DNA from 2 places in the Enterococcus sp. LJL99 genome. Region 1 is predicted to be linked to the other one. Evidence: riboswitches for the same ligand, from Rfam matches in the RefSeq annotation. Region 1 holds a riboswitch; the other holds the start of a gene.
What was found. A riboswitch is a leader RNA that binds a small molecule or an ion and turns the genes downstream of it on or off. The one in region 1 is predicted to bind magnesium.
Positions count from the first base shown of each region.

Region 1 (5,081 bases):
AAGTTTAACACAGAAAGAACAAGATGCAGGTGAGGATTATATTTCTGTTATGAAAGAAAATTTAGCCGCATTGAAGAAAAGTATCAATTGATTTCTTTTAACAGAAGGATCAGCTAAATTTAGTAACGTGGGCGAGACAAAAGTAAAAACCACTTTTGTTTTATCTTTTAAAACCGAACAAACGGCATAAAACAATCGGAATCTCGGCAATTTCCTAACCATCATTCATTGCAAAGAACGCAATAACTGCTGGTTCGTCCAATTACTCAATTCTAATCGATTGTTTTATGACCTGATAAACGGTGGTGCAAAAGCAACTCCTTCGGAAATAAGACGAAATTTACCAAAAATTTGAAGAGCACCAAGTAGGAATCATTCAACATCGAAAGGGAACCTTTCGTGTTTCTTGTCATTTTCGAAAATTACTTCTTATTTCTCGGAGCTAATCGCTTTTGTCTCAACCACGTATTTAAACAAAGGAGCAATCTTATGCACTATATAGACGTTAAAGATTTAACTTTCTATTATGATGATGAACCCGTTTTACAAGGGGTATCCTATCATGTAGATCCAGGTGAATTTGTGATTTTAACAGGCGAAAACGGTGCTGCAAAATCAACCTTGATTAAAAGTACCTTAGGGTTATTAAAACCGACGAGCGGAAAGATTACGATTGCTAAAAAAAATGTCGAAGGAAGGAAAATCAGTATTGGTTATATTCCGCAGCAAGTGGCCTCTTTTAATGCTGGCTTTCCAAGTACCGTGATTGAATTAGTTCGATCGGGTCGTTTTCCACGTAATCGTTGGTTCAAACCTTTAACAAAGCGTGACCATCAACATGTAGAAAAAGCATTAAAAGCTGTTGGCATGTGGGAGATGCGGAACAAACGCATTGGCGAATTATCTGGTGGGCAAAAACAGCGTATCAGTTTAGCCCGTATTTTCGCTACAGATCCCGATTTATTTATTTTAGATGAACCAACAACAGGAATGGATGAAACTTCTAGAAACGAATTTTATCGACTGTTAAAGCATAATGCATGTGATCATGGCAAAGCGATTTTAATGATTACTCACGATCATGAAGATATCAAGGCGTATGCAGATCGTCAAATTCGTTTAGTCAGAAAGGAGGACTCACAATGGAGATGCTTTCATATGAGTTCATGAGAAAAGCCTTTTTTGCAGCTGGTTTTATCTCAGTGATTGCACCAATGTTGGGTGTTTTTCTAGTAATTCGGAGACAATCATTAATGGCAGATACCTTATCCCATGTATCTTTAGCTGGGGTCGCACTAGGTTTTTTCTTAAATTTGAATCCTGATTTGATGACACTTGTAATTGTGATCATTGCAGCCGTTATTTTAGAATATTTACGAACGATTTATCGCACGTATTCAGAAATATCAATCGCTATTCTAATGTCTGGTGGACTAGCTTTGGCGCTCGTTTTAATGAATTTAAGCGGTGGTAATTCTGCAGCCAGTATTCAGTCATACTTGTTTGGCTCAATTGTTACTATCACTTGGAATCAAGTAACGATTTTAGCTGTTCTTTTAGTGGTTTTAGTGACATTATTCTGTTTATTCAAACGACCGATGTATGTCTTAACTTTTGACGAGGATACCGCTCACGTAGATGGTTTACCCGTTTATTGGATGTCGATGTTATTCAATGTAATTACAGGGGTAGCTATTGCAGTGATGATTCCAATTGCAGGAGCGTTGTTGATTTCTGCTATTATGGTTTTACCTGCAGCTATTGGTATGCGGATCGGTAAAGGCTTCAATACAGTTATTATTATTAGTGTGATTATGGGATTTATTGGTATGCTGACAGGTTTGACTAGTTCCTACTATTTAGAAACACCGCCAAGTGCCAGTATTACCCTGATATTTATTGCACTTTTCTTGATTGTAAATGTCGTTCGACGACTCACCTTAATCGTGCAAAGAAAAAAGAAAATGCAAGAGCAAGCAAGTAAAATAGGTGAATAGTTGCTGTAATTTTTATTTAATAAAAAACTTTAAGAAGAAAGCGAAGATTTTTTCGTATTTCTTCTTTTTTTACACTGAAATGCGAACTATTTTCGTGATTTTTTAAATAATAGTCGATTTTTTTTGGATAAACCCTTATAATAAGAATCTATAGCATAAGGGATGGAGCAAAAGTGTATCCCTTTGAGAAATTAGTAGACACGAGATAACATCGAAATACTATATAAAGATTAATAGACAGAAAACTAGTAGAGGAGAAGATAAATTGAAAATTAGGAGAAGTGAACGATTAATTGATATGACACAATATTTATTGGATCACCCGCACACATTGGTATCTTTAACGTATTTTGCGGAGCAATATCAATCTGCGAAATCATCAATCAGTGAAGATCTAGCTATTATTAAAAGAACATTTAAGGAACGAGGAACTGGGTTATTAGAAACGATTCCTGGTGCAGCAGGAGGAGTTCAGTTTATTCCAGAGATTCCATTGGAAGAATCTAAAAAAATTGTGTTGGAATTATGTGATCGTTTATCAGAACAAGATCGTCTGTTACCTGGAGGCTATGTTTATCTCTCTGATTTACTAGGACAACCAGAGTTATTACGTCCGGTTGGTCGAATCATTGCATCAAAATATTTAGATCAAGAAATCGATGCAGTTATGACGGTTGCTACAAAAGGTGTGCCAATCGCCCAAGCTGTTTCTTACTACTTAAATGTTCCATTTGTGATTGTAAGAAGAGATTCAAAAATCACAGAAGGTTCAACAGTTAGTGTCAATTATGTTTCAGGTTCTTCTGAGCGAATCGAAAAAATGGAATTATCTAAGCGTAGTTTAAAACGTGGTTCAAGAGTTTTAGTGGTCGATGACTTTATGAAGGGCGGCGGCACAGTCAACGGGATGAAGAGCTTAATTGAAGAATTTGAAGCTGAACTTGTTGGAATTACCGTTTTTGCGGAATCTAAATTTAATGGCAATCGAGCAATTGACGATTATACTTCACTACTTTATGTGAAGGATGTCGATACAAGTACGAAAACAATCAATGTAGTCCCTGGGAATTATTTTGATGAATAATAGTAATAGTTAAAAAAATATTGTTTATTATAATCAAATCCCAATTTATAAAGAGGTTGGGACAAAAGTGGTTAGCTCTGAGAAATAAGAAGGAATTTCCGAAAATTGCTCTTCAAATTTTTGGTGAATTTCGGCGTATTTCCGAAAGAGCTACTTTTGCACCACCGTTTGTTTGGTTTTGAGAGATAAAACAAAAGTGGTCTTTACTTTTGTCTCACCCACGATTTATTTAATAGTTAATAAGATTGAAATGTAGTGGCTGTTTGTTCCAACCTCTTTTATCTTTATTTACGAATGATATCCCATAATTGTCCATAAGGCGATTGGCATTTGTTATAAATGAGACATTGCTGAATTTGAGCTTGGCGAACTCTTCCTCCAAACATTCCTCTAGTCTCTAACCCATTGTTTACATCTAAATTTGTGTTACTAGTTGCTAAAAATAAACCTCCAGCTAAAACTTACTAAAATTTTTTTGTTCATAAATATGAACTCCTTTCTTCTTTATAAATATTATCTTATTAACCTATTAAATTATGGAAGTAATATTAGATTAATTAGGAACTCGAAAAGTATTACAAAAATACTGGTTCGATTTAAATCTCGTTCAATCTTTTTCGCGTCCAGTGAAACTTTTTCTTTTTTTAACATATCGATTCCTCCATGCTTATAAGATTTTACTCAGATAAAAATTGTTTTAAATCTATTCCATTTTCATAAGTCCAAAGCGTTGAATGATTTTGTTTGATTTTTACTATTGTGGGAACAACTTTTAGCTGATATTCAGCAATTAATTTTTTTAACTTTTGATTCTTTTCTATATCTTCTGTATCTTCTGTATCTTCTGTATCTATATAGTAAACACTGTATCTAGAATTATCATTTTCTTTATAAATAATAGGTATCCACTTTCTGCAATCTGAGCAACTTTTTCTTCCAAAAATAAACAATCCATCTTTATTTTTAAGATTAATATATTCATTCTCTGGAACAGTTTCAAACTTTTTTACATAATAGTCATATTTTATTCTAGAGGAAAAATACATAAATAGTAAAATCACAATAATTAACCCGATTGCTAGTTTAATAACTTTTTTCATTTATTTCACCTACTTAGTTTTTAATGTATAAGAATACTAGAGAATAGTTATATCAAATCAAGAAAATTAATTTTAAAACAAAAAACAGTGTGTAAGCATACCTAAATAGGTGTACTCAAACACTGTTGTTATTAACGTACAATAAGCAACGTAGAGCTTTAGCACTATACAACGTAAAACACTAATTACTAGTGTTTAGCTACCTTAAGAAAAGCCTTAATCCGACAGTTCCTGTTCTACCCATTGGCGTCTCTCGACATTTTTGGGCAGTAGCCTATGTTTGTATAGGAGCCTCACCTAACATTATATTTTATATATACAATGTATCACTAACTTTCTTATATGTCGACTATTATTTCCTGTGAATTCTATAAAAAAATTCTGTTAAGCAACCTTTTTTGAGATTGTAACAGAAAAGGTTAGCTGCGAGAAACGAGTAGGTACGACGAATTATCAAATCTCTAAGCTCTTCGTGATTTATCGCAATAAGAATGAATTTCCTAAAGTGACAAGAAACACGAAAGATTTCCTTTCGATAATGATTTCTACTTGGTTTTCTTTGAATTATTGGTAACCTGGTTATTCATTGTGTAACTTCAGTTTATTTTTGAAGGAGCTACTTTTGCATCACCGTTTGTTTGATTTTAAGAAATAAAACAAAAGTATTTTTATTGTTGTCTCACTTACAACAAAGTTATCGTACTATTTCATTGAGTGATCGATTTACTATACTTGACATTTTCAACAAACGCATCTAATGTTTCTCGTTGCTTGATATTGTTATTACATTTTTCGCTGTCGTAACAAATATAATTCCCTCGTTTAGTATAAAGTCCGTCTCTAGATTCTTTTACTTTTGACATAAATAAAGTAACTTCGGCGGTTTCATGGCAAATAGGA
Region 1 covers NZ_JBTXLT010000005.1:138,589-143,669, forward strand. The annotation lists gene ACYSNW_RS09415 (metal ABC transporter substrate-binding protein) at 1-91, shown strand, start outside; gene ACYSNW_RS09420 (metal ABC transporter ATP-binding protein) at 490-1,170, shown strand; gene ACYSNW_RS09425 (metal ABC transporter permease) at 1,143-1,997, shown strand; gene purR (pur operon repressor) at 2,263-3,081, shown strand; gene traF (conjugal transfer protein TraF) at 3,759-4,181, opposite strand; M-box (ykoK) riboswitch at 4,318-4,493, opposite strand; gene ACYSNW_RS09440 (FusB/FusC family EF-G-binding protein) at 4,889-5,081, opposite strand, start outside.

Region 2 (5,081 bases), on a different contig from region 1:
AAACGAACCAATAGAAGTCGCATCCCATTTTTTAGGTGTATCCAAGTAATCAGTATCCATATTATCCCATGGGATTGACATACACGAAATATCATAAATCAAATTCAAGAATAGTAATTGAAGTGGCAACATTGGTAAGAAAGGTAAGAACAGACTTGCAACGACAACTGAGAACATATTCCCAAAATTAGAACTAGCAGTCATTTTGATATATTTCATAATATTACCAAAAGTTGTTCGACCAGATAAAAGACCTCTTTCTAATACCATTAAATCTTTTTCTAATAAAATAACGTCTGCTGATTCTTTGGCAATATCAACTGCAGTATCAACTGAGATACCTACATCGGCTTCTTTCATAGCAGGTGCATCATTGATTCCATCCCCCATAAAGCCAACTGTATGATTATTTTCTCTTAATACTTTAACAATTCTTGTTTTTTGTTGTGGTGTTAATTTCACGAAAATATTATATTTTTCAGTAATTGTTTTCAATTCAACATCATTCATTTTTGCAACTTCACTACCAGAAATCAGTTCTTCGTTTTCTAAACCAACTTGTTTACAAACTGATTTAGTAACTAATGCATTGTCGCCTGTTAATACTTTTACTGATACACCATGTGTTTTCAATGCTTCTAAAGCTGCTTTTGTTGTTTCTTTTGGAGGATCTAAGAATGCAAGATAACCAATTAATACCATTTCGCTTTCATCAGAAACAGAAAACTCGCCATCTACATTTGGGTTTGTTTTTTGAGAAACTGCGATAACACGTAGGCCATCTTCGTTCAATTCTTCGACAGTTTTCAAAATTGTTTTCTTTAAATCAGCTGTTAAAGGACTTACTTGCCCTTGATAATCAACATGGCTAGAAATTTCTAGCATTTCTTCTACGGCACCTTTAGTAATGATTTGCGTTTTACCTTCTTTATTTTGAATAACCACACTCATTCTACGGCGTTGAAAATCAAATGGAATTTCGTCAACTTTGATAAAGTCAGCAGGGTTAATATTCAATTCTTCCCCAGCTGCTTCAATAATTGCCACATCCATTAAGTTTTTCAACCCAGTTTGGTAATAACTATTGAAAAAGGCATGACGTAGTACGCGACTATCTTCTTTACCATCACAATCTAAATGATACTCTAAAATAATTTTATCTTGCGTTAATGTTCCTGTTTTATCGGTACATAAAACATCGATTGCACCAAAATTTTGAATTGCATTTAAGTTTTTGATAATTGTTCCTTTTTTAGCCATAGAAGATGCACCTTTTACAAGGTTTGTTGTAACAATCATTGGCAACATTTCTGGAGTCAATCCGACAGCAACTGACAATCCGAAAAGAAATGCTTCTAACCAATCACCTTTTGTAAAACCATTAATCAAAAATACTGTTGGTGCCATAACTAACATAAAACGAATCAATAACCAAGATGTTTTACTAATCCCAACTTCAAAACTTGTTTGAGGACTCTTATCAGAAACATCATGAGCAATGTGTCCAAATAATGTGTCATCTCCTACAGAAACAACTACACCGACAGCACTTCCGCTGACAACGTTACTTCCCATAAAAACAATATTTTCATAATCCGTTTCTGCATTATGGGTACCCACTTCATAATCTGCTTTTTTCTCAACAGGATAACTTTCACCTGTCATCGCCGCTTGAGATACAAACAAATCTTTTGTTTTTACAAGTCGTGTATCAGCTGGAATCATATCTCCTGCTGATAATTTAATGATATCACCACATGCAATTTCTTCTATTGGGATTTCGACGTCAGCTCCTCTACGAACAACTGTGGCAGTAACTTTTACCATGTTATGCAATTTTTCCGCCGCTTGACTTGAGCGAACAGATTGAATCAAAGTCATTGTTCCGCTTGTGAAAACCATCACTAAAATAATAATTACACCAATCAAATCACGATCTTCTGGAGCAGCAATAACATAATCCGTAATAAAAGATATAATTGCTAAAGTAATTAGTACAATTGTAAATGGTGTAATGTACGCTCTCAAAACTTCAACGATCCAAGGTGTTTTCTTCCCTTTTGAAATGACATTTTCACCAAACTGCTCTTTTGAAAGTTCTGCTTGTTGATTACTTAACCCTTTATGTGATGTTTTAAATGTTTTAAAAATATTATCGACAGAGTTTCTTGCAAAAAACTCGTAAGTTTTACCTTCTTCTTGTTTCATGTAAACTTTTTTTTCCATTTGTTTCGCCTTCTTTCCATAAATCTTTTCCCTAAAAAATAATTAATAGAGTACAGTATTTGACATCCGAATAATGATGACCTATAAACTTCATCTATCATTTGATGGGCTTATGAAAAGAATTTGTTTAGTTAAACGAGCAGTACTATCCCATATTTAGAAACAAATACATAATAATAGTTTGATCCTTTTTTGCTAAATTCATTCTTTTTGATAAGCCCTTTTTCTTCTGACTACTGTCATCCATTTGTTTCCATCCCCTTTAACTACGTTTTATACATGGATAATCGTTCGTGTTTTCACGCGTGTATTTTGTGTCAGTTCTTTTTCAAAACCTTTCAATAGAACCTTCCCATCATAATACGCTTGACCAAATTCTTGATAACCAGCACGTACATAAAATCCCCATGCTTGACTACGACCTAATAAAAATACTTTTTTAAAACGTGTGATTCGTACAACTTCTTCAGCAAATATCAACATTTTTTTACCCACACCTTCACCTTGGTATGCATCATTTACTGCAACCTGCTTGATTTGAGCGCTTTGTTGATCTACTTTTGAAATAATTAAGGTGCCAATTACTTGATCTTCATCCAATGCAACAACATGAATATCGTTTTTTTCTTCAATCGGAATTGTTTGAATCATTTCTTTCCCAGCAGTTGCTTTTAGTAATTTATTTCTTAAAGCAATACCTGCCCAATATTCTTCACTGTTCCATTTTACGATTTTTACCATCAATGTTTTACCATTTTGATTCCTCCGTTCTGTTTTAGTTTGCCATTTGATTTACTTCTAACACTTCGGATAATTGCGATAATTGCGTAATTACTTTGTTAACAGCTAAATGTCCATTTCTTGATCCTTCGATTTCCACAAAGAGTCTAACTTTGTTGCCAGCTAAATCAGTACATGAAAAGCGATGAAAACTCAGATAATAACAATCTAATAACTGAATAATTTCCGTTCTCAAGAGGACTTCATTACTGTTGCTTGTGATTACAGATAGAAAATAAGTTGCGTCACTTACTTCACCATCAGCCTTATTTTGCGAAATCTCATCTAATTTAAAGGAAAGAGTTCTTAATAAGACATTCACTAACGTGATAATCACTGCACAAACTAATCCTTCCACGATGAAATTGGCACCAATCAAACTGCCAATAGCTGCTGAACACCATAAGGTAGCCGCTGTGTTGATTCCTGTCACACTAAAGCCATCTCGAAGAATAACGCCACCAGCCAGAAAACCGATACCACTAACAACTTGAGCGGCAATCCTTGAAGGACTGCTGTCGGATTGAATAAACGTCGATAAAAGTACGAATAAACATGCTCCAAGTGTTACTAATGTCATTGTTCTCATACCAGCTAATTTTTTGCGCCATTGCCTTTCCATCCCGATGATGATTCCCGCAAAAATACTTGCCATTACATTAACTAAAAATAAAAATTCACCTACATCAAATCCCTTCTTGCACTAAAATTAAGAAAATAGCAATAAATCTTTCTAATGAGTTGCTTCATATTTTCCTGAGTCATACAATGCAAGAAATAAAACAATATTTTTAGTTCAATTTTCGCATTTGTCCGATTCTCCTCAAAGTTTGCTTAGAACATACAAAAAACCTTTCGCCAAATACTCAGCGAAAGGTCATAATCTACGATATACGCACACCAAAAAAGCTCAAATGATCTATTCGTTGAGTTTTGGCACTATACAACGTAAAAAGCAGAACTTTTAGCTACCTTATGAAAAGCCTTGTAATCGACAATCCCTGTTCTACCCATTGGCGTCTCTCGACATTTTTGGGCAGTAGCCTATGTTTGTATAGGAGCCTCACCTAACAAATCTATTTAATTTTCTTACATGAGTCACTATACCATCAAAATGACGTTCCTGCAACTCTTTTTTGTAACAAAAGAAATTTTTTTCAAAAAAATGAAAAATCGTCTGAAAAACAAATTACATTTACGTGTTTATTAATCGATTTTTTCTACTGATTTAATCGACATTCCAGGAATTTGCGGTGGAAGAGACATTGTCATAACAGGCATGCCGTTTAATGAAAATTGGACTTTATCTCCTTTTTTCAACTCTTTTTCAGTTAAGCCACTCGCTAATTGATCCTCTGATATATTTAATACAACACCGTCATTTTTCATTGTTTTTTCCATCTCATCTGGATCTTCTACTGCTTCAATATCATTTAAAACTATACGAATTGTTTTATCTTCTCCATCGTTTAGCTCTGCATCCGCTGTTAAGACGCCAGTAAAAATCGATGTTTCACCTTCGTTTACTTTGGCCTTTGTATCCTCTGTACTTGTACTAGATTCAAGTGTTATTTCTGACTGACTAGATTCCGAGTCTTTACTTTTCTTATCGTTCACACCACATGCTCCTATTAAAATAATCGTTGCTGCTAATGCTAAAGCCATTGGTACTTTTTTCATTAAGGTATCCTCCAATAGTTACTTTTTTTAGGACATGTCTGAAAATCAATCATAGGAAAAATACTTTGTTAACTCCCAAAACCAAACAAATGGCACAATCATTTCCAGATGCTCTCTAGCCAAAGTAAAAATATCTTCTGTTTCATTATTTACCTTCTAACAACATCTTACACTACTTTTCTAACTCAATATAAAATAACAATACACGAAGATTCTTAATAATAGGTTAATTTATCTTTAAAAATTAATTTAATTTTTCTTTTTCATCCGACTTAAAAAGGAATTGAGACGAAATATATAGCACTACTTCAATCAATTCCTTCTCTTAGTTCAACGATCTGTTCGTTCATTTAATCTCTTACTAAACATTTTCAGATCGTTGGACCATTTCGACG
Region 2 covers NZ_JBTXLT010000021.1:22,892-27,972, reverse strand. The annotation lists gene mgtA (magnesium-translocating P-type ATPase) at 1-2,226, opposite strand, end outside; gene ACYSNW_RS17820 (GNAT family N-acetyltransferase) at 2,500-2,967, opposite strand; gene ACYSNW_RS17815 (MgtC/SapB family protein) at 3,002-3,661, opposite strand; M-box (ykoK) riboswitch at 3,918-4,088, opposite strand; gene ACYSNW_RS17810 (hypothetical protein) at 4,213-4,686, opposite strand; gene dnaI (primosomal protein DnaI) at 5,058-5,081, opposite strand, start outside.
Region 2: it holds a riboswitch for magnesium, as region 1 does, so the genes downstream of both, ACYSNW_RS17815 (MgtC/SapB family protein) here and traF (conjugal transfer protein TraF) in region 1, are expected to answer to the same signal.